3 regions of the Paraburkholderia sp. 2C genome follow, and region 1 is predicted to be linked to each of the others. Evidence: riboswitches for the same ligand, from Rfam matches in the RefSeq annotation. Region 1 holds a riboswitch; each other region holds the start of a gene.
The links. Region 1 has a riboswitch for cobalamin ahead of cobW (cobalamin biosynthesis protein CobW). Riboswitches for the same ligand answer to the same signal wherever they lie in the genome.

Region 1 (7,404 bases):
TGCGCGCGCACGATGGGTGAGGGCGCGGTCGTCTGCCCGGCGGCGGGCGCCGCCGCCGCGGCGGCGATCTGCGCGCGGGAAAAAACCTGCAGCGGCAACGCATGACGAGCGCAAAATCCGACGAGGCCGGGTTCGTGCGCCTTGATGTCGAGGGTAGCGACCGCGCCGACGTCGTCGATGGAATGCGCACCGAGCGCGCTGCGCACGGCCGCATCGATCTGTTCGACGCTCGCGCCGCGCTTGCAGCCGATGCCGACGGTGAGCCGCTTGATGGGCCCGTTCATCGCGCGCCGCCGTGAAGCGCGGGAAAAAGCGCGAGGAGAACCGCGGCGCGAGGCGCGGTTGTGCGGAGCACCGCGCTGGCAAGCGCGGAATAAAGACGTGTCATGCAATGCCACATAGCGTGCACGGCGGCCGCACACAATTGCAAGCGGCAGTTGCAAGCCGCGATTGCAGGCGGTCGCGCCGTGCGTGGGCGCCGGTATCCGTCCCCCGCGGAACCGGCGACTGGCGACCGTGACGTTCGCCCCCTCGCGTCCGGCCGGTATCCGGGCTGACGGCCGCATGCGCTTCGCCTTCCCATCGGCGGATGGCCGACAGTGGCATCGAAGCGCATGCGCGGACATGAATCCGCGGGCCGCTTACCGTTGGCGGGGACAGCACAGGTTGGGCGCACCTCGCTTGCGATCGCGCTTCCTGTTTCCCGTTTAACCACATGTGGGCGCTAAGCGCGCATGCGGCACCGGACGCGGGGCATACGATAGCACACGCGCTCTTCGTCGCCGGGCGGCGGGCGCATCGGTACACTCGGACGATTGCTGGCTGAGCCCCGGAAGCTTGTGCACCCAACACATTCCACGCTGCTGGCCGAAACCGACCGCCAGAAGGCGCAACTGGATGCCGCTCGTCCGTTGCCCGAAGCGTACTACCGCGTGCTCGACGAAGCATGCGTGACCGACGTGTACGACGGCATAAGCATCCTCGTGGCGCAAGCGGTGCAGCGCGCGCTCGCGCTGTATCTTCGTCTGATTGTCGGCAGCGCCGGCAGTGCCCGGCAGCCTTGACGCCTCCCCCCGCCGCGCCTACACTCGCAGCCACTTCTGGTGCTCGCGCGCGCCGTCCGGCGTGCGCAGTTAAACGGGAAACAGCGGGCCTGAATGTTGTCGATGCGGCTGCCGCATCACGGCTTCAGGTCAACCTGTGCTGCCCCCGCAACGGAAGGCGAGCGCATCGCAGTCGTTGCGATGCAGAGCCGGCTTCGAGGTTCGCGCGCAAGGCCGCGCGGGCAAGGAAACCACTGCGCGAGAAACTGTTCACTCGCGTGGGAAGGTGAAGCGGCGCTCTCGCCAGCCCGGATACCGGCCGGAAGAACAGGCTCGACGCCGCGGGGTTGCGGCGTTCCGTCCACCCCTTCGCGCGCTTGATGTCGCACAGTGTGTCGTGCTTTTTGCTGTGCATTGTGACGTATCTGGCGCCGCGATTCACATTCGCGAAGTCGCCATGCAAACCCAGATGCGCAAGATCCCGGTGACGATCGTCACGGGCTTTCTCGGCAGCGGCAAAACCACTCTGCTGCGCCATATTCTTCAGCACAGCGGCGGACTGCGGGCCGCCGTGATCGTCAACGAGTTCGGCGAACTCGGCATCGACGGCGAAATCTTCAAGGGCTGCGGCATTGGCTGCGACGAAGAAGGCCGCGAAATCGAAGGCCAGCTGTACGAGCTCGCGAACGGCTGCCTGTGCTGCACCGTGCAGGAAGAGTTTTTTCCCGTGATGGAAAAGCTCGTCGAGCGGCGCGACCAGATCGATCACGTGCTGATCGAAACGTCGGGCCTCGCGTTGCCGAAGCCGCTCGTGCAGGCGTTCAACTGGCCGTCGATCAAGAACAGCTTTACCGTCGACGCGGTGGTGACCGTTGTCGATGGACCGGCCGTGGCGAGCGGCCAGTTCGCCGAAAACCCGGTGGCCGTCGATGCGCTGCGCAAGGCCGATCCGAACCTCGATCACGAGTCGCCGCTGCATGAACTGTTCGAAGACCAGCTGTCCGCCGCGGACCTCGTTATCCTGAACAAGATCGATCTGCTCGACGATGCGCGCGCGCAGGCAGTCGAAGCAACGATTCGCGAAGAGATTCCCGCTCAGGTGAAGGTGGTGCGCGCGCAGAACGGCCAACTCGACCTGCATGCGCTGCTCGGGCTCGGGTCCGCTTCGGAAGAAACGATCCATCTGCGCCACGATCATCATGGCTCGTCCGACGATCCCGAGCATGCCGATCACCATCACGACGAGTTCGATTCGGTGGTCGTCAGCGCCAACGCGCCGTCGCGCGTCGCGATGATCGCCGCGCTGCAGCGCGTGGTCGAGCAGCACACGGTGTATCGCGTGAAGGGCTTCGCGGCGCTGCCGGACGCGCCGATGCGGCTCGTGATCCAGGGAGTCGGGCGCCGCTTCGACAGCTATTTCGATCGCCGCTGGCGGCCCGAAGAGCTGCGGGGCGAAGCGACGGCGAGCCCTCGCGCGAGCCGCTTCGTGATGATCGGCGAGGATCTCGAGCAACCGGTGTTGCAGCGCGCGCTCGACGAAGCGCTGAGCACGCAGGCAGACCAACAGGCCTGACTGGCCGCCGCGCGCGGTCGCATCGCACCGCGCACGGGCACCATCAACACAAGGCGGCACAAACATGCATTTGCTGCGCACCACGCCGGGCGGTTTCGTCGACGACACGAAGGGCGTGATCCGGATCGACCAGCGGCCTGCGGACATCGTCGTGCTGAGCTCGGCCGATACGACGCTGTCGCTGCTCGCGAGCGTCGTGCCGCGCCTGCCGGCCGGCTTCCCGAGCGTGCGCCTGGCCAACGTCACCTATCTGCGCCAGCCGGCCTCGGTCGACTTCTACGTCGAGGACGTGTTGCAGCATGCGCGCGTGGTGGTGGTCGATCACCTCGGCGGCGAAGCGTACTGGCCGTACGGCATCGAACAGGTGGTCGCGCTCGCGGAGCGCAAGCAGCAGACGCTCGCGATGTTCTCCGGCGACCTGCAGGAAGACCCTCACCTGATCGCGCGCAGTACCGCTGATGCGGCGCTGTGCCATCAGCTATGGCGTTATCTGCGTGAAGGCGGGCCGCACAACGCGGAGGCGTTTTTGCGCTGCATCGCGTGGCGCGCGCTCGGCTTCGGGCGCGAACCGGCGTTGCCGGTGCCGCTGCCCGCTGCCGCGCTTTATCACCCGTCGCACGACACGCCGACCGTGGCGGACTGGCAGGCGCGCTGGCGCGCCGGTGCGCCGGTTGTCGCGATTCTGTTCTACAAGGCGCATCTGCAGGCCGCCAACACGGCCGTGTTCGATGCGCTGATCGATGCGCTCGAAGCACGGCAGATGAATCCGCTGCCGATCGCGATCACCTCGCTGAAGGACGCCTTGAGCCGCGACGTCGTCGAGCAGTTGTGCGCGCAACATCAAGCGTCGCTCGTGTTGAACACCACGGCCTTCGCCGCCAGCGCGATCGACGATCCCGCACCGCTAGCCGTGGCCGGCGACGCGCCCGTGCTGCAGGTCATTTTGAGCGGCGGCAACCGCGAAGACTGGATCAAGGACAACCACGGCCTGAACTCGCGCGACATCGCGATGCATATCGCGCTGCCCGAAGTCGACGGCCGCATCATCACGCGCGCGATCAGCTTCAAAGGGCTCGCGTATCGCTGTCCGCACACCGAAGTGGACGTCGTGCGCTATCAGCCCGATGCCGGGCGTGTCGCGTTCGTGGCGGAGCTGAGCGAGCGCTGGTGCCGTCTGCGCGCGCTCGAAAACGCGGACAAGAAGCTCGCGCTGATTCTTGCGAACTATCCGGTCAGCGAAGGGCGCATCGGCAACGGCGTCGGGCTCGACACGCCGGCGTCGGTGGTCGGTATTCTCGACATGCTGCGCGACGAAGGCTATCGCATCGCGGCCGGCGAAAAGCTGCCCGCCGATGGCGATGCATTGCTCGACCTGCTCACGCAAGGCGTGACGAACGATCCGGTTGTACGCGACTTGAGGCCCGCGCTGCAAAGCCTCGCACTGGCCGACTACCAGGCGCACTTCGCGCGCTTGCCCGCCTCGCTGCGCGACGCACTCAACGCCCGCTGGGGCGCGGCGGAGCACGACCCGACCGTGCGGCATGGCCGTTTCATGATCGCCGGCTGGCGCTGCGGCAACGTGTTTGTCGGTATTCAGCCGTCGCGCTCGCGCGAGCAGAACGACTACGCGAGCTATCACGACGCCGAGCTCGTGCCGCCGCACGCGTATCTCGCGTTCTATTTCTGGCTGCGCGATCAATTCGGCATCGATGCGATCGTGCATGTCGGCAAGCACGGCAATCTCGAATGGCTGCCGGGCAAGAGCGTCGCGCTCAGCGATGCGTGCTGGCCCGATGCGATACTCGGGCCGATGCCGCATCTGTATCCGTTTATCGTCAACGATCCGGGCGAGGGCAGCCAGGCAAAGCGGCGCGCGCAGGCGGTGATCGTCGATCATCTGATGCCGCCGCTCACGCGTGCCGAAACCTATGGGCCGCTGCAGGACCTCGAACGGCAGGTCGACGAATACTACGAAGCGCTGATGGTCGACCCGCGCCGCGCAAAGCTGCTGCGGCGCACGATTCTGTCGACCATCGTCGAACACCGCTTACACGAAGAGCTAAGCATCGCCGAGCCCAAAGGTCAGGACGCGGAAGACGCGCTGCTCACGCGCGTCGACGCGTGGCTGTGCGAACTGAAGGAAGCGCAGATTCGCGACGGCCTGCACACATTCGGCTGTTCGCCGCGCGGTGTGCAGCGGCGCGATACGCTGCTCGCGCTCGGCCGCTATCCGATCGGCGACGGGCAGGGCGCGAACGCGGGGCTGATCGATGCGCTTGCGCGAGATCTCGGCATCGATCGTCTATTCGATCCGCTGACCGCCGACTGGTCGGCGCCGTGGCAGGGGGAAAAGCCGGCGCTGCTGCAGCAGGTTAGCGATGCGCCATGGCGCCATAACGGGGACGCGCGCGAGCGGCTGGAACTGATGGCCGGCACGCTGCTCGGCGCGCTTTGCGAAGCGGGCGGCGCTGGCGGCGCCCACGCAGGCGGCGATAACCGCGTGACCGCCGTGAGCGATACCGTTCGTCACGGCGATGCGACCGCGGCTCCGACCGCATCGGCTTCACTTGCACGCGCCGCAGGGCCGCAAACCCACCGCGTTCTCGAGCGTCTGCGCGACGATGTGCTGCCCCGCCTCGACGCCTGCGGCCCGCATGAAATGCTGCAGTTGAAACGCGGCCTCGAAGGCCGCTTCGTGCCGCCGGGGCCGAGCGGCGCCCCATCGCGCGGCCGCCCCGACGTGCTGCCGACCGGCCGCAACTTCTATTCGGTCGACACGCGCGCGATCCCCACGCAGGCCGCGTGGGCGCTTGGCCTCAAATCCGCGCAGCAACTGCTCGAACGTCACCTGCAGGAACACGGCGACTATCCGCGCGCGATCGGCCTCTCGGTATGGGGCACGGCCACGATGCGCACGGGCGGCGACGATATCGCGCAGGCGCTCGCCTTGCTCGGCGTGCGGCCGAAGTGGGCGCCGGGCAGCCATCGCGTCACCGACTTCGACATCATGCCGATCGCCGCGTTCGACCGGCCGCGCATCGACGTCACGCTGCGCGTATCGGGCTTTTTCCGCGACGCGTTTCCGAATGTGATGCATCTGTTCGATGCGGCGGTTCAGGCAGTGGCGGACCTCGACGACGAGCCCGAGCATCTGAATCCGATCCGCGCGCGCGTGCTGCGCGAACGCGACGCATGGATCGCGCGCGGCGTCGATGCGAACGAGGCGCGCAAGCGCGCGTGCTGGCGCGTATTCAGCTCGCGTCCCGGCGCATACGGCGCGGGCCTGCAGGAAATGATCGATACGCGGCAGTGGCAGAACGACGCGGATCTGGCCGACGCCTACCTCGCGCACGGCGGCTATGCTTACACGCAGAAGATCTCGGGCGAAGATGCGCGCCACGCATTCGGCACGCGCCTCGCGACGCTCGATGTCGTTTTGCACAACCAGGACAACCGCGAGCACGACGTGCTCGATTCGAACGACTACTACCAGTTCCAGGGCGGCATGGCGGCGGCGGTCCGGCATTTTTCCGGCAGCCAGCCGCAGCTGTATCACGCGGACCACAGCAACCCGAACGCGCCGCGCGTGCGCACGCTGAACGAAGAGATCGCGCGCGTGATCCGCTCGCGCGTCGTCAACCCGAAGTGGCTCGACGGCGTGAAGCGGCACGGCTACAAGGGCGCGGCGGAGATTGCCGCGACCGTCGACTATCTGTACGGCTACGACGCGACCGCGCGCGTGATTGCCGATCATCAATATGCGCTGGTCGCCGATGCCTATCTGAACGACGCCGACACCCGTGCTTTCCTGCAGGCGCACAATCCGCATGCGCTGCACGGCATCTGCGAGCGGCTTGTCGAAGCGATGCAGCGCGGGTTATGGCAGGAGCCGGGCGCGTATCGCGAGCAGATCGAACAGCATCTGCTGGCGAGCGAACAACAGATCGAAGGAACGCGATGATGAATGCAACGACGCACACGGCGAACGGCGCCGGCGAACGCACAAGCGAACGCACAAGCGACATGAGCCGCGCGCCGGTCTTTCCGTTCGCCGCGCTGCTCGGCCAGAGCGAACTGCAGCAGGCGTTGCTGCTTGCCGCGGTGGACCCCGGCATCGGCGGCGTGCTCGTCAGCGGTCCGCGCGGCACCGCGAAGTCGACGGCCGCGCGCGCGCTCGCCGAACTGCTGCCCGACGGCCAGTTCGTCACCTTGCCGCTCAATGCGAGCGAAGAGCGCCTCGTCGGCACGCTCGATATCGAAACGGTGCTGCGCGACGGCGCCGTGCGTTTTTCGCCGGGGCTGCTGGCGAGCGCGCATCGCGGCGTGCTCTATGTCGACGAAGTGAACCTGCTGCCCGATGCGCTCGTCGACGCGTTGCTCGATGCGGCGGCTAGCGGTGTCAACACGGTCGAGCGCGACGGCGTCTCGCACAGTCACGCGGCGCGCTTCGTGCTGATCGGCACGATGAACCCGGAAGAGGGTGAATTGCGCCCGCAACTGACGGACCGCTTCGGCCTGATGGTGGCGCTGCAAAACTGCTTCGATGCGCCGATTCGGCAGCAGATCGTCAAGGCGCGGCTCGCCTTCGATATGGACCCGCACGCGTTTCGCGAACGTTATGCGCAGCAGCGGGAAGACCACGTGCGCCGCATCCGCGCCGCGCGTGCCGCGCTCTCGCAACTCGCGTTCGACGATGCCGTGCATGAGCATGTGAGCGCGCAGTGTATCGCGGCGCAGGTCGACGGCATGCGCGCCGATCTCGTGATGCTGCGCGCCGCGCGTGCCCTG
Region 2 (7,404 bases), on a different contig from region 1:
AACCTGACGCAACTTACACCGTCCTTATCGAACCGCTCGGACGCAGGTTCGATGCGCCCGAGTCGCTGACCTTGCTTGAAGCCGCCGCCTTCGCCGGTTTGCGTCTGCCGCGCTCGTGCCGCAACGGCACCTGCCGCACCTGCTTGTGCAAAATGTCCGCGGGCAGTGTGCGCTATCAGATCGAATGGCCCGGCGTGAGCGCCGAAGAAAAAGCGGACGGCTATATCCTGCCGTGCGTCGCCATCGCCGAAAGCGATCTGGTCATTGAAGTGACCGGCGTGCAGGAGATGTGAGCCTCTGTCGACTCGCGGCGTGGACCGCGAGCTGACTGACGGGCAGGATGGATCAGAAGTCGAGCTGATCCGAGGTGATGTCGAGCGCGGCGGCGATTTTTTCGCGCGTGGACCGACGCAAACGATCGCTGCTTTCCTGCTGCGCATAGGCCGATTGGCTAATACCCAGGCGTTGTGCAACTTCAGCTTGCGTCAAGCCCAAATGCTCGCGCCATGCGCGCACAGGCGTCGCACCGTCGACCGTGCGGCTCACCACATCATGAGGAATCAGCCCGCGTTCGCCGCCGCGTTCGGCCAGGTACTGCATGTAGGGAATAACCACGAAAGCCGGCGCACCGTCGGCGCCCGTTATAGGTTGAATCGCCGTCAGCCTTAATGGCCGATTAGCTGTTAGTGATGCTGATCGTCCGGGACGTTGATGTCGCGCGACCTTCCTGGCGTCCTGCATGCTCGCACATCACACCTGTTTGTGGACCATACGAAGACTCTGAAAAGCGATCCCACCGGAAAGCGTCCGGGCAACGCGACGGCCGATATCGACGGGCGCCCTATAATCGCCACGTCAGCGATCGACATCGCAAAGCGACAGCCCGCACATCGCCTTCATCAACGAACCTTCAAACCGGCATGGACTTCGACGTCATCGTTCTCGGCGCCGGCATCATCGGCGTTTCATCGGCTGTGCATCTGCAGGACCGCGCGTTGCGCGTCGCGCTCGTCGACCGCCGCGGTCCCGGCGAAGAAACGAGCTTCGGCAACGCCGGCCTGATCGAGCGTTCGTCGATCGTGCCGTACGGCTTTCCGCGCCAGCTGCGCACCTTGCTGCGTTACGCGCGCAATCGCTCGACCGACCTCTACTGGGATTACAAGGCGCTGCCGTCCTACGCCGGGTGGCTGATGCGCTACTGGTGGGAATCGCAGCCGCAACGCCATGCGGCCGCCGCGCGCGACATGCTGCCGCTGATCGGCGCGTGCGTCGTCGAGCACGACGCCCTGATCGCGCGCGCGGGTGCCGGTCAACTGGTGCACGACGGCGGATGGATCGAGGCATATCGCACAGCTGCCGCGCTCGACAAGGAGCGCGCACAAGCGCAAGCCGACGCGCACGAACACGGCCTGCGCGTCGAACCGCTCGACGCGGCCGCGCTACGCGCGCGCGAGCCGAGCCTCGGCGCGGACATCTGCGGCGGTTTGCATTGGCGCGATCCGAAGAGCGTGCGCAGTCCGGGCGCGCTCGTGAAGAGCTATGCGCGGCTTTTCGAAAGCATCGGCGGTGCGTTCGTCAATGGCGACGCGACGACGCTGCGCGCCGAACACGACGCGTGGACGGTCGAGACGGTATCCGGGCGTCTGAGCGCACGGAACGTCGTCGTTGCGCTCGGCCCGTGGTCAGACAGCGTGTTCGAGCCTCTCGGATACCGGATTCCGCTGCGCGCCAAGCGCGGCTACCACATGCACTATCGGCCGACGCGCACACCGTTGTCGGTGCCCGTTGTCGATATCGAATACGGTTATGTCGTGGCGCCGATGGAAAACGGCCGGCTGCGCGTCACGACCGGTGCAGAGCTCGCGACGCCCGGCACGCCGCCCACCGGCATCCAGCTTGCGCGTATCGAGCCGCTCGCACGCGCCGCGTTCGGCGTCGGTGAACGGCTCGATCCGGCGCCCTGGCTCGGCATGCGCCCATGCACGCCCGACATGCGGCCCGTGATCGGGCCCGCGCCGCGGCATCGCGGCTTGTGGTTCGCATTTGGCCACAACCATCATGGGCTCACGCTTGGACCGGTCACCGGCCGGCTGCTTGCGGAGATGATGACCGGCGCCACGCCGTTCACGGATCCGCGGCCGTATCGCGTGGAACGGTTCGTCTAGAACCGCAGGCGGCCTTCGTACCGTTGACGGCGCTGCGGTCGGCGGCGGCTCGAAGCAATCGTCAGAGGCCGTGCCGCTGCATGATCAGCAACAGCAGCGACAGCGTCACGATCGAAGCGACGGTCGAAAAGAGAATGGTCTGCGACGTCACGTGCGCCTCGCGCTGATAGAACTCGGCGAGCATGTACGGTCCGGTGCCGGTCGGCAGCGCGGCAAGCAGGACGGCGACACCGACCGTATCGGCCGGCAACGAGAACACGCGCGAGGCCATCCACCAGGCGAACGCCGGCTGCACGATCAGCTTGAGCGCGGTAAACACGAACGACGTATGGCGTGCCTTGCCCGCTTGCCGCTTCTCGGCCAGAAAGAGCCCGAGGCTCACGAGCGCGCATGGGCTCGCGGCGCCGCTCAACAATTTGAGGAATGTCTCGGCGCTGTGCGGCAGCGTCCAATGCACGCTTGCCACGAGCGCACCCGCGATCGGCGAAACGATCAGCGGATTTTTTGCGAGCGAGCGCAACACCTTGAAACCGAGCTTGTGCGGCGTACGCTCGGTCTGCAATCCGACTTCGATCAACACGATCGCGAAGGCGAACAGCACGCACGCGACGATGATCGTCGCGATTGTCGTCGGCGTGAGGCTTGCGTTGCCGAATACGATCAACGCGAGCGGAAAGCCGATGTACCCGGTATTCGGGTACGACGCCGCGATCGCATCGACGCTCGCATCGGCAAGATGTCGTCCTTGCACGATCCGCACGATCAGCACGCCGAGAAACAGCACCGCGCACGCAGCCGAAAACGTCGCAACGAAGCCCGGCTGGTCGAGCTGACGCCAGGTGGAATGCGCCATGGTGTCGAATAGCAGCGCGGGCAGAGCAAGCCACACGACGAAACGGTTCAGCTCGGAAGCGGCGGTGGGCCCAAGCAGATTGCGGCGCCGGCAGCCAAAGCCGGCGAAGATCAATGCAAAGACGGGAATCAGGATTTCGAGCGTGGACAACATCGGGCCCTGCGAATCGGCGAGTCGGAAGGCCGTTAGCGTAAACCCGATCAACGATACAATCCAATGCCGATTGAATTGCTCAACCATACCTTTTTTGCATCATGGTCGATGTCAAACCGCTTCGCTATTTCGTCACCCTCGCCGAGACGCGCCATTTCGGCCGCGCCGCCGCGCGGCTCAATCTGTCCCAGCCGCCGTTGAGCCGTCAGCTCGCGGCGCTCGAAGCCTCGTTGGGCGTCACGCTAATCGAGCGCAATTCGCGCAGCGTCACACTGACCGCGGCGGGCGCGCGCTTCTACGCCGACGCGAAAGCGATTCTCGCGGCCATCGACCAGGCCGGCCGCAATGCCCGCGCCGCCGTGCTCGGCGAGCGAGGCGAACTGACGATCGGTTTCACGATGTGCGCCGCGTACAGTGTGCTGCCCACTTACGCCCGCCGCTACGGCGCCGCCTTTCCGGACGTCTCGCTGAATCTGCGGGAAATCGTGTCGAACGATCTCGCGCCGCAGGTGCTCGACGGGCAACTCGATGCGGCGATCATGCTGTCGGGCGCGCCGCCCCACGGTCTTGCCGCACGCACCGTGCTCACCGAGCCGCTGTGCGTCGCGCTGCCGCGCCGGCATCCGCTCGCCCGCGCGAGGCGGCTCTCCATCGCGCAGCTTGCGCGCGAGCCGTTCGTCATCGCCGCGCGGGAGGTCGGCGAGGGGCTGCATACGACGATCGTCGAACACTGCCGCACGGGCGGCTTCGAGCCCGATGTGCGCTTCGAAGTGCGTTTGCAGCAGACGGTGCTGAGTCTCGTCGATGAAGGCGCCGGTGTCGCGCTCGTGCCGACGTCGATGCAGCGCGCCCAACTGGCGGACGTGGTGTTCAAGCCGCTGGCGCAGCCACCGTCGATTTCTCAGGTTCTGATCTGGCTGTCGACGAACCGGAATCCGTGTCTCGCGCGATTTCTCGAGCTGGTCGAGGCGGCCCCCCATAAAAACGGCCTGCACGGAGTCGCCGTGCAGGCCGTGCAAGTCGGGTAGCGCGTGCTTTAGCCGGCGAGGCGCTGCTCTGGCTGCGCTGCGCGCGACACACGCTGCAAGCGCTCGGCGAGCGCGCCGAACAGCAGACCGATCGACGTCCACAACACCGCCTGCATGCCGAGCGCGGCGACGCGGAACTTCCACAGCACGACCGCCGGGAATGCAGCCGGCACCTCGTTGATGACCGGCAATCCCGCTTGCACCGCCGCGATAATCGCAATGAACACAAGCCCCGCGACGATCGATCCGTTCCACGCGTCGAAGCGCGCAACCGCGCGACGCCGCACCTTCATCGAAAACACGAGCGCGGTCAGCGAAATGACGATCATCAGGAAGTACAGCCCGGTGCGATAGCCGATCGTCTCCGGGTCGCCGACCGACGGCGGATTCGGCGGATATTTGAGCGCGGGTACGATCGCGATCGCCGTGAATGCGCCGAACGCGAGCCACGCGGACAGTGCGCGCACGCTCAGCTTTCCAGCGCGGCCGTACAGATACGCGAAGGTCAGCGAAAAGAGCCCGCCCACGGCGGCGCCATATACAACCACACCGGTGAAAAGGCCGAGGCCGGCCTGCGTGCCGCGGCTCACGAGTTCGGGCTCGGGCGCCTCGCCCTTCGCCGCGTCGGCTTTCTCTTCGAATGAAATGGCCTGATCGACTTGCGGCTCGCCGACCACGCGGGCCAGACCGAACGTGAGCAATCCCGCGGCGATGCCTGCGAGCATGCCGCGCACCAGCAATTTACCTACCATGGTTGGCTCCTGCGTCAGTGGCAGGGGAAGCCGAGCAGATGGCGGCCGTCGTGGACGAATTCGTGCACGTACATGCCGGGAATCAGCGACGTCGCGCCCTCTTCCGCGCCAACGAAATAGAGTGCGAGCAACAGCAGCAGCCCACCGAAGACGACCCACGGCAACAGTTCACGCAGCGGAATGGGCGTGGGCCCGGCAGCGGGTTCGAGTGCGTCGAGCGGCTTGAAAACGGCGTCGGACATGACGGATATCTCCCTGGGGTTGCGCGCCCCGATAGTCGATTGAAGGAAATGGCACGAAGCTGGGTCTGACTCCCGGACCAATGATGTGGCCGATTACAGTGGCGCGACCGCGCCGGACTTGCACCGGCTTCCGCACTTCGTGTAGTGCGTATTCTACGCGCTAAACTGTGCGGCCCCTTGAAGCTTTTCGCGGGCCGCGCGCAACAGCTCAAGCGCAGCCTGTACACCCGACCGACATGTCATGCCGAAACGTCTCTGGTTGATCAGCCACGCGTCGACTGCCGCGCAACGCAGCGCGACGTTTGCGGATGCGAACGAGCCGCTCGACGCGCGCGGCCTCGCTGAAGCAAACGCGTATGCGCAGCGTGCGCGCATCGCGTTCGACAGCGCACGCCAGATGCACGCGTTGACGAGCCCCGCAGCTTGCGCGCGCGACACGGCCCGTGCGCTCGGCCTGAAGGCGGCAGTCGCCGCCGGACTCGCCGATACGGACTATGGCGAATGGCAGCGCATGCGAGTCGCCGATATTGCCGCGCGGGCGCCAGAGGCGCTGGAAGCATGGCTGCGCGATCCTGCTGCCGCACCGCCGGGCGGCGAATCGTTCGAAGCGGTTATCGCGCGTGTCAGCGCGTGGCTCGAGGCGCTTGCGGAGGACGACCCGACCGATGTCACGGTAGTCGCCATCACGCACGCGGCTGTGTTGCGCGCGGCGCTCATCCATGTGCTGCGCGCGCCAGCCGCGGCATTCGCGCAAATCGAAATCGCGCCGCTCGCAACAATCGAATTGCGCTATTCGAAGCGCGGCTGGGCGTGGTGGCCGCATGCGCTAGCGGACTCTCTGCGATAACGCAAAGGACCGCCTGGCGACGTGCTCATCGCCCTGGCCGAGACGGCAGATAGGCCATTCGGCGGATTTCGCAGCGGACAACACGCCGGTATCATCGCCAATCACCCATAGCCGGTCATAGGCGAGCGGCAAAACGATACCGGACGATGCCGAGCGATGCCGCTTTACCCGAACATTGAACACGAGATTCGCGCGCACATGAGCCGCATCGCCGAGGGCGAGCGCGTCAAGCCGATTGCCGTCGGCCGGCTAACCGACGATCAGCATCAGGCGATCTCAAGACTACGGCTTTCCGTCGGACTGCCGGGGCTCGACGATCCCGAAATCCTGTTGCTCGGGCGTCACATCCACCAAAGCCGCGTGGTCAAGGATCACTACAAGCTCGACGACGTTCTATGCCAGATCCGCAGCTCGCTAGCGGAAACCTCGGTCGTCCACGGTTCGTCGAAAATGACCGTCGTACAGAGCATCGTTCCCCGAGCGGACGGTTACGGATCGATGGTTAGGGACGAGGCTGTGCTCGAGCTTCTGGCTCGCAAACCGAAGGCGGAACTGTTCTCCGTCATTCCGAAGGGCGACATTTCGCCCGCGAAACGCAAGCAAAAAACCGGACAGCAGAAAAAGGAAAGGCCGCTCGAGAGCGGCCTGGAAGCTTGATGAATTTGCTCGCCCGGGTAACGAACAGCTGGTCCGGCGCCCCAGCAAATTCAACGAGGAAATGGTACCCGTTATCGACCGTTCGCGCAAGCCGCCGGTTAGGTGCGGTCCCCGATCGACCGCTCCCGCCTCGCATAAGCAAGCGCTTCACCCCGGCTAGTCCTCTCCCCCTCTCATCCCCGGCATCAGCGAATCGCTCGGCCGCGCAATATCGAGCACCTTGCGCGCGGACTGGATGCCGACCACCGGCAAACCCTCGGTATCGAGCATGCCGATCTGCGCGAGCACGGTCGCCTGATCCCAGTACACATGCAGGTTGTCGATCTTGTCGCCGCGAAAGCAGATCACCGCGACCATCGCGACTTCGAAGTATTTGCCGGTCGGTTCGACGCCCGGCAGCATCCAGTGCATTTCGCACGTGTGCGTGCAGCGGAACACGAATTCGTCGACGATGCGGTCGACGCCGACCGTAAACGACACCGGCACATGCTGCGCATCGGGCGGAAACGAATGCATGAACTCTTCGACGTAGAAGCGCTTGAGCGACTCGCGGCCGATGCCGCCCGTCATGGTCGGCACATCGTTGAAGTAGGGATCGTCGACCATCGTCGCCATCACGGCCTCGGCGTCGCGCGTGACGTACTTGTGGTACGAGTGCCGCTTCCAGACGCGCTCGATCGCGTAGATCGGCCCCATCGTCTTCTTGA
Region 3 (7,404 bases), on a different contig from region 1:
AGACCGGCAGGAACTTCATCGCGACAAGGCCGATCAGCACGAGCGCGATCATCAGCAGCGACGTCGCCACCGGTCTCAGGATAAAGAGGCGGGAGAAATTCATCGGCGCTGGAGGGGCGGCTTATGGCCGGCTTGTGGAGTGCGTGTCGGTCTCTTGCCGGACTTGCCGGTCGCTCGTCGGTCAGTCATCGGCGCCTCACGAATCCTGCGCTTCCGCGTTTGCGTCCGATGCGGCCGGCGCCGCGCTGGCGCCGCTTGCCGGTGCCGCGCGTGCGGCGCCCGGCCTGATATGCGCGCCATCCGACAAGCGGTCGAGCCCATCGGTCACGACGCGCTGGCCCGCGGTCAGCCCCGACGTGATCGCGGTGTACGCGCCGTTGGTCGGCCCGATCGCGACCTTGCGCACCGACACGGTGTTGTTGGCATTCACGACGTAGACGTAGTCGCCAGGTGCGCCGGTCTGCACCGCCGAGGTCGGCACGAGCACGGCGTTCTGCAGTGTGTCGACGAGCAGCGTCACATTGACGAATTCGTTGGGGAAGAGCGCCTCGTCGTCGTTCGGCAGGCTCGCGCGCAGCGTGACCGTGCCGGTGGCGGTCGCCATCTGGTTGTTGATGGTGTAGAGCTGGCCCGTTGCGAGCTGCTTCGAGTTGTCGCTGCTAAAGACCGTGACGGGCAGCTTCGCGCCGGTATTGAAGCGACGCAGCACATGGTCGAGCGAATTTTGCGGCACGGTGAATTCGACCGTGGTTGGTTTCATCTGCGTAATCACGGCAATGCCGGGCTGGCTCGACGCGGTGACGTAGTTGCCCGGATCGATCAGGCGCAGGCCGATGCGGCCCGAGATCGGCGCGGTGATATGGCAGTAGATGAGATCGAGATCGAACTGCGCGATGTTCGCAAGGTCCGCCTTGACCGCGGCCTCGTCCTGTTGCACGAGGAATTGCTGATCGACGTAAGTCTGCTCGGCAATGGACTTGTGCTCGTTCAGTTGTGTGAAGCGCGCGAGGTCGGCGCGGGCTTGCGCGAGCGAGGCGTTGTCCTTTGCGAGTTGCGCCTGAGCTTGCTGCTTGCTGATTTCGAACTGGCGCGGATCGATTTGCGCGAGAAACTGGCCTTTTTCGACATCCTGGCCCTCGCGATAACCGACGGCGGTCAGATAGCCGCTCAATTGCGGCAGCACAGTGACGGTTGCGATCGGCGTAATCGTGCCGAGCGCGCTCAGCGTTTCCGGCATCGAACCTACCGTGGCCGTTGCGACGGTTACGACTTGCGGGGCCGCCGCGCGCACCGGCTTTTTGCCGCGCAGCACGTGCAGCACCGCGAAGGCAATCAGCACGACCACGATGACCGCGATGATCAGCGGACCGCGGCGCCGGGGCTTCTGTTGTGGGGTCGTCACAGCGTTCATGGCTACCTCGCGCGTATTGTTTTTGAGCGTGACCGCGACGGCGACCGTGGCCACGGCTGTGACCGCCGGCCGAGCCGCGGGGCGGGCGCCGTGATGGTTCGGCCGACGCCGGGCGGATAGCTATGCTGCATACGCGTTCTCATCGATTGGTTTTCCCGTTCCGAAGGAGCACCCCGTCCAACCAGGATCGAGAATTAAAACGAGCTTTCGAATAATGTGCCGGCCCGAACGCGAAATGCATAGGATGACGTGATGTACGGCACGCACACCTTACGATTGGCTAGCAATCCGTTCGGGATCGGCAATGACCCATCACTTTAACCGCTCAGATCAGGAAGACACAGATTTCGTGTAACGCGGCGTAATGGGAGCGCGGTGCCGGATGGGGCGCGGTAAGGTCCGGAGATCGGGGTATCAAGCACGCAATGCACGGCGCAAAGCGCCAGACGCGGGTTTAGCGCGACGGGAAAGCGTCGCGCTTGACGGTAACGCGGAGGAATCGTGACGTCCGCGCGTCGGCGCAGGGCGGCGCCAAGGACAACGCTAAGCGCTTTGATTTCTTTCAAATCGCTTTATAGTGACGCGTTATCCCTATCAGGATTTTGACCTGTATCTCGTGATCTATCGAATCAGAGGTTACGATGCAACGCCTTCAATATAGGTAAGTGGCCGGTTGGACTTCGTTCATCGTTCAGAACCGGTGGCGGATGCCTGTCGCGACAAGCAGCTGATTGCGGCCGCCCGATGGATCGATTGAGTTGATCACCGCGAGTGTGCCGGCCGAGGCACGCTGATAGACCGCTTCCACATAGACGTCCGTGCGCTTGGACAACTGATAGTCGGCTTGCAGCGCGCCCTGATGCCAGTGTTGCGACGATGCATTCGAATACACGTACATGCCGGCCAGTACCAGTGTGGGCGTGGCGAGCCAGACCGCGCTGATCTCGTAGTTGCTGAACGCGACGGACGGCAAGGCGGCGCCGCTGTCGATATCGGCGACGCCTGTGTAGATCGAGCGCGACCATGCGCCCGCGAGCGTGATGTCGCCGATCACATAGTTGGCGCCCGCGGCAATGATGTCCTGCTTCTGCGCGCTTGCGTCGACGGGCGGCGCGGGCGGGGACGTGCCGCCGCTGCCCGGCAGGGCAGCCGGTTCGAAGGCACCGATGTCGTTGAAGCCGCGTCCGTTGTTGTGCATCCACGCGACGCCGGCACTGAATGGACCATGGGCATAGTTGGTCGCGATACCGTAGGCACGATTTTCAGCGAAGCGTCCCGCGGTATTCGAAAACGCGTACATGCCGCCGAACGTGAACCCGCCGTATGAGGCACTCGCGTATTTGATGGCGTTGGCCGCGAGATATGAATTGTTGGCGTTGTCGTTATCGAAAGGATGCGCGAACGCGGTGCCGCCGGTTCCGCCGGTAAGCGTGAACGTCTGGAAGTAATCGTGGATGAGGTCGTACTGGTGGCCCAGCGTCAAGGTGCCGAGCCTGTCCGATTGAAGGCCGACATAGGCGGGGTGATCGTTGATGTCTTCACCGGACGTCACCGAAAAGCCACGCTCGAGACGAAACAGCGCCTGGGTGCCTTCGCCGAGTTCTTCGGTGCCCTGGACGCCGAGGAAGCTACCGTCGATCAACCCTGACGTTGCGAGATATTGCGTGTGTCCATTGACGTTGCTGACATAGGCGAGGCCGGTGTCGAGTTCACCGTAAAGCGTCATGCTTTGCGCATTCGAGTTTGCGCCTGATATTGCAAGCGATGCGCCGACGAGCGAGCAGCAGATCAATCGGTTCATATTGAAGAAGAGCAAGTTGAGCAACGAGATGTGCGACAAGGACGAGTTCGACCATGCCCGTGCACAGTGGCGCGCGGGCATGGAGGTGTGCGTATTCGTTCTATGTGGGGACTTGTGCTCAGCTCAACCGGGCGGGCTGATTGAAATGCTGCTTGTTATGTCGGCCGACGCTCGAGGCCGACGATGTTGGGCAATGAAGTTCATGTTGCGGCTCCGTGGGGTTGCGCGCCCCGGGTTGGTCCGATACAGGAACGAAGGCAGGTCTGGCTCCTGGCTCAATGGCGCTTTAAGCATGCGCTGCGTTAAGACAGATACAGTGGCGCGACCGCGCCGGTTTCTCACCGGCTTCCGTGCTTCGTTCCGTGGGAATCTGTTTGATTTCGCTTGCTGACAACGTTGAAAGTGAGAGAAAGCATAACGGAAGAAGGCACGCTTACCAAGCGATGTGTTGGGTGGTTGCGTCAGGTTTTGCGACGCTTCGCCAAGCGGTGTGCCGCGCGTGCGAGGAGCCATAACGCGAGGCCGGTGAGCGTCCACGAGATGCAGGCGATGATCGCCATTGCCCAAAGTTCAGCATGGTCGGCGTTGTATAACCCCCAAGTCCCGTGACGCGAATCGCAAACATGACCGAGGCATGAAGCCAATCCGGCATGTCCATCGGCCAGTTGAGATAAGTATTCGCGATTGTCCCTCCGATGAAATAGGTCGATGCGATGTAGGCGAAGATGCGCAGCGCTATTTTCATTGGACCACCACTGTTCCGTATGCTTTGTCGGTTGTACCTGGAACAGGAATGTCGGGAGGTCGCGAGCGAATGTGACGTTCGAGCCTATCAAATTCGTCCTGCGTTCCGACAGTGATGCAGCCTTCGCTAACTCCTCGGGAGCCAGCAGCATGCAGACGGAAAGCGCCGCGCTTGACTCCGTTGATATAGGTCGTGTCGCCCGTCCGTTCATTCCAGAGCATGACCCATCTCGATCGGTCGGTCGTGCCGATATTTGCTGATGTGACCAGATCATAGAGCCATCCCAAACGCCCGCCTGAATGTCGGTCAAGCAGATAGTATTTTCCCGGTGGCAGAGGTCCGATCTTGGGGATTGCTACCGCCTTCGGGTTATCACGACCATCCTGCTGCCCCGAATACGCGGTCACCCCACCCAACCCCGAACACCAAAGCGTCGACGTCCGCTGACTGTTCAGCCTGAAAGTGCACTGTACTGGCATCGCCGATCCCGCTCAGGCCGTACGCCACGCATCGGCAAACAGCAGATTGCCGTCGTGGTAGTTCCACGTAATCTCGCCATACCGGAATTCGACGATCTCGGATACGGTTAAAGTCAGTGATGCAAACTTTTAACACGCGACTCTTTTCGCCGTGTAAAAAACTGTCGCGCGATATCCGGCAAAGACGCCCGGGCGGGGTTAGGCCGAGTCGAGGCATGGTCCCAGGCATATGTGGCGTTCGACCTGTAGTTAAATCCGGTTCGATACGTTTTTTAAAGAGGAGTATTCTCTTTTTGATGATGGAAATGCGTTATGAGGTCAGGTATATGATTTGCGTAATTAAACAGATATGCGGCTTATTCGTATCTATTGAAGTCGTGTGTGATTATCAATGTGGGTCCCTGGTTTTTTAAAGCGGATATCGTGCTGTGACCTGGTGCCAGCGTAGATTTTCGCGTTTCTTTCAATATTGTCGGGTGTGTCACGTATATGTGACATTTCGGCGATCCTTTATAGAATTGGTTCATAAACAGACTTGCCGAAGCGTTGTATCCATTAGTGCGCCGCACTTGTCCGGATCTTATTGCGATATATGCAAACTCTCTGTAGACAAAAAAGTTTGCTTATGCGAGAGTTCCTGAGAGCACTAAATCTTGCATTCGTATACAAGCGCTGTGCGGTGATCACGTCATTCACAAAATGACGAGACCCCTGGCTGAACGTGCTCGAGCTGTTGCCGAAAGAGAGAGGTGTTGCATGAGCGTGCCACGCGCGCTGTCGTGCAACGCGCATGTCCACATCTAATGGCCGCGTAAAGACGGCCTGAAGAGGAAACGGTAACCATGAGCACTCGAAGCGGGCCGGGGATCGGCAGGCGTCCAGACTATTCGCCTTGTCGGCTATTCATTCTACAAGCCGCAGTCGCTTGCATATCGAGACAGGACGGCCCTTCATAAGCCTCATCCAGCCGGACATTCGCCCGGCTATTGCATACCTACCTAAAGCTTCGCTGCTTGAGCACGCTATTTGGCTATTCGCGCCAAATGGAATGGCCATGTTCGGCCTGAAGATTTAAAGCAGTCGACCAGCTGTTTGAAATCCAGTGATAGGAATGCCAGCAATGATTACCTGAAAAAGAGACGAGTGATTGTCCACCGGATCGCCCGGCATCGGACAGCTATTGGCGTTAACCGTATATCAGAGCGGCACCGCGTAGCGCTTTACGTGGCGACTTGTCACGTCTATGCGATTTTCACGCGAAGCCGAATGAGACGCGTGCGGCGCGATGGTTGTCATATCGAATGCGGGCATCCCTTGCCGTTCTCAGGTGCTGAGCGACCGACGTGTCGCCGGCGCCGAAGTTGACTTTCTGTCTGGCGAAGAGGGAACAACATGAACAAAGTGTGTCGCACTATCTATAACAAGGCGCGTGGCGCTTTTGTCGCGGTATCCGACATTGACCGGATGAGGCGGTCGCCGCGGGTCCGCTGGCTGGTCGTCGCTGGCTGTGTGTCGGTTTCGCCAGCCGCGTTTGCGGGAACATGCGTTCAACTGGATGCGATCAATACCAGCTCGGCGACGGGCAGCGGCAGTTCCGCCGCGGCGACATGCGGTTCCTTTTCCATTGCGATTGGGGCGGGGAGCGGTGCGACCGCCAACAACTTCGGCGTGGCGGTCGGCGACGCCGCTACTTCAACCGGTACCAACTCGGTTGCAATCGGCCGGCAAACCGTTGCGACCGGTGCGCAAAGTTCGGCTCTGGGTCAGGCCGCCAAGGCAGCCGGCGCAGGGGCGACGGCGTTAGGCGCCGCGGCGCAGGCATCGGGTGCCGGCTCCGTTGCGCTCGGTAGCGCAGATCCGACCGCCGAGGGCGGCGCGGCGACGCCGGTTGCGGTGGCCGCGCCCAATGCCTCGGGGATTCGCGCTATCGCGATTGGGGCAGGGGCGAGCGCCGCGGGAAATTCGTCGATTGCGGAGGGCGACGGCGCGTCGGCGGCCAACACGGCCAATGCGATAGCGATTGGGACGTCGGCGCAGAGTACTGGTACGGGCGCCGTCGCGCTTGGCCAGTCCGCAAACGCTTCGCAGGCGCAAGCGGCGGCGATCGGTTTTCAGGCGTCGGCTGCGGGCGTCGGGTCTGTGGCGATCGGCAATCAGTCGCAGGTGCGGACCGGCGCGGACGCCGGGGTCGCCTTGGGTAGCGGCGCGGTGTCGAGCGGCGCGTCGGCGGTCGCGATCGGCGTCAATAGCGGCGCCAGCAACACGGGCGCGATCGCGATCGGGGTGGGCGGCACGGCCGGCGTTCCCGGCTCGGGCACGCAGGCAACCGGCAATGCATCGATCGCGTTTGGCGAAGCGTCGCTCGCCTCCGCCGATCAGGCCGTTGCAATGGGGCTTTCCAGCGCGGCAAGCGGCGTGTCGTCGATCGCATTCGGCGTGTCGTCGGTGGCGACCCAGCAGTTCGGCGTGGCGCTCGGCAATCTCGCGCAGTCCACCGGCGTTTCCGCCGCCGCACTCGGGCCGGGCGCCATAGCGGCAGGCGACAATTCGACGGCGGTCGGCATCAATGCGCACACGACCGGCACCTCAAGCGTCGCGGTCGGCGACCGCTCGGTTGCGGGTTCGGCCAGCGCGGTGGCGATCGGTCAGAACGCATCGGCATCGGGCGGCGCGGCCGTGTCGATCGGTGCGGGTAACGTCGCGGTCGGGAACGGCGCCGTCGCGCTCGGTGATCCGAACTTCGTGAGCGGCACAGGCGCCTTCGCCGGCGGCGCGAACAACATCGCCAATAGCGATGGCACGGCAACCGCCACGGCTGCGAATGCGGCGAATGGCGCGGTCGCGATCGGTAACGGCAACGTCGCGGTGGGGCAGGGTTCCGTGGCGCTCGGCAATGCGTCGGTCGCAGGCGCGGCGGGCCAGGCCGGCAACGTCGCCATCGGCGACGCAGCAAACGCCACTGCCGCCG

Region 2: it holds a riboswitch for cobalamin, as region 1 does, so the genes downstream of both, ACYPXD_RS21780 (CbtB domain-containing protein) here and cobW (cobalamin biosynthesis protein CobW) in region 1, are expected to answer to the same signal.
Region 3: it holds a riboswitch for cobalamin, as region 1 does, so the genes downstream of both, ACYPXD_RS08390 (porin) here and cobW (cobalamin biosynthesis protein CobW) in region 1, are expected to answer to the same signal.

Annotation. Positions count from the first base shown of each region.
Region 1 is NZ_BAAILL010000039.1:13,440-20,843, forward strand. It holds gene ACYPXD_RS17780 (cobalamin biosynthesis protein) at 1-284, opposite strand, end outside; cobalamin riboswitch at 523-762, opposite strand; gene ACYPXD_RS17785 (hypothetical protein) at 840-1,064, shown strand; cobalamin riboswitch at 1,085-1,381, shown strand; gene cobW (cobalamin biosynthesis protein CobW) at 1,501-2,616, shown strand; gene cobN (cobaltochelatase subunit CobN) at 2,681-6,577, shown strand; gene ACYPXD_RS17800 (ATP-binding protein) at 6,577-7,404, shown strand, end outside.
Region 2 is NZ_BAAILL010000042.1:394,603-402,006, forward strand. It holds gene ACYPXD_RS21750 (2Fe-2S iron-sulfur cluster-binding protein) at 1-293, shown strand, start outside; gene ACYPXD_RS21755 (helix-turn-helix domain-containing protein) at 346-600, opposite strand; gene ACYPXD_RS21760 (NAD(P)/FAD-dependent oxidoreductase) at 921-2,165, shown strand; gene ACYPXD_RS21765 (AEC family transporter) at 2,227-3,171, opposite strand; gene ACYPXD_RS21770 (LysR family transcriptional regulator) at 3,273-4,199, shown strand; gene ACYPXD_RS21775 (CbtA family protein) at 4,208-4,951, opposite strand; gene ACYPXD_RS21780 (CbtB domain-containing protein) at 4,966-5,193, opposite strand; cobalamin riboswitch at 5,234-5,378, opposite strand; gene ACYPXD_RS21785 (histidine phosphatase family protein) at 5,435-6,040, shown strand; gene ACYPXD_RS21790 (hypothetical protein) at 6,239-6,697, shown strand; gene ACYPXD_RS21795 (dienelactone hydrolase family protein) at 6,854-7,404, opposite strand, start outside.
Region 3 is NZ_BAAILL010000032.1:34,788-42,191, reverse strand. It holds gene ACYPXD_RS08400 (efflux RND transporter permease subunit) at 1-103, opposite strand, end outside; gene ACYPXD_RS08395 (efflux RND transporter periplasmic adaptor subunit) at 197-1,411, opposite strand; gene ACYPXD_RS08390 (porin) at 2,103-3,212, opposite strand; cobalamin riboswitch at 3,456-3,601, opposite strand; gene ACYPXD_RS08385 (hypothetical protein) at 3,646-3,957, opposite strand; gene ACYPXD_RS08380 (DUF2778 domain-containing protein) at 3,954-4,436, opposite strand; gene ACYPXD_RS08375 (beta strand repeat-containing protein) at 6,105-7,404, shown strand, end outside.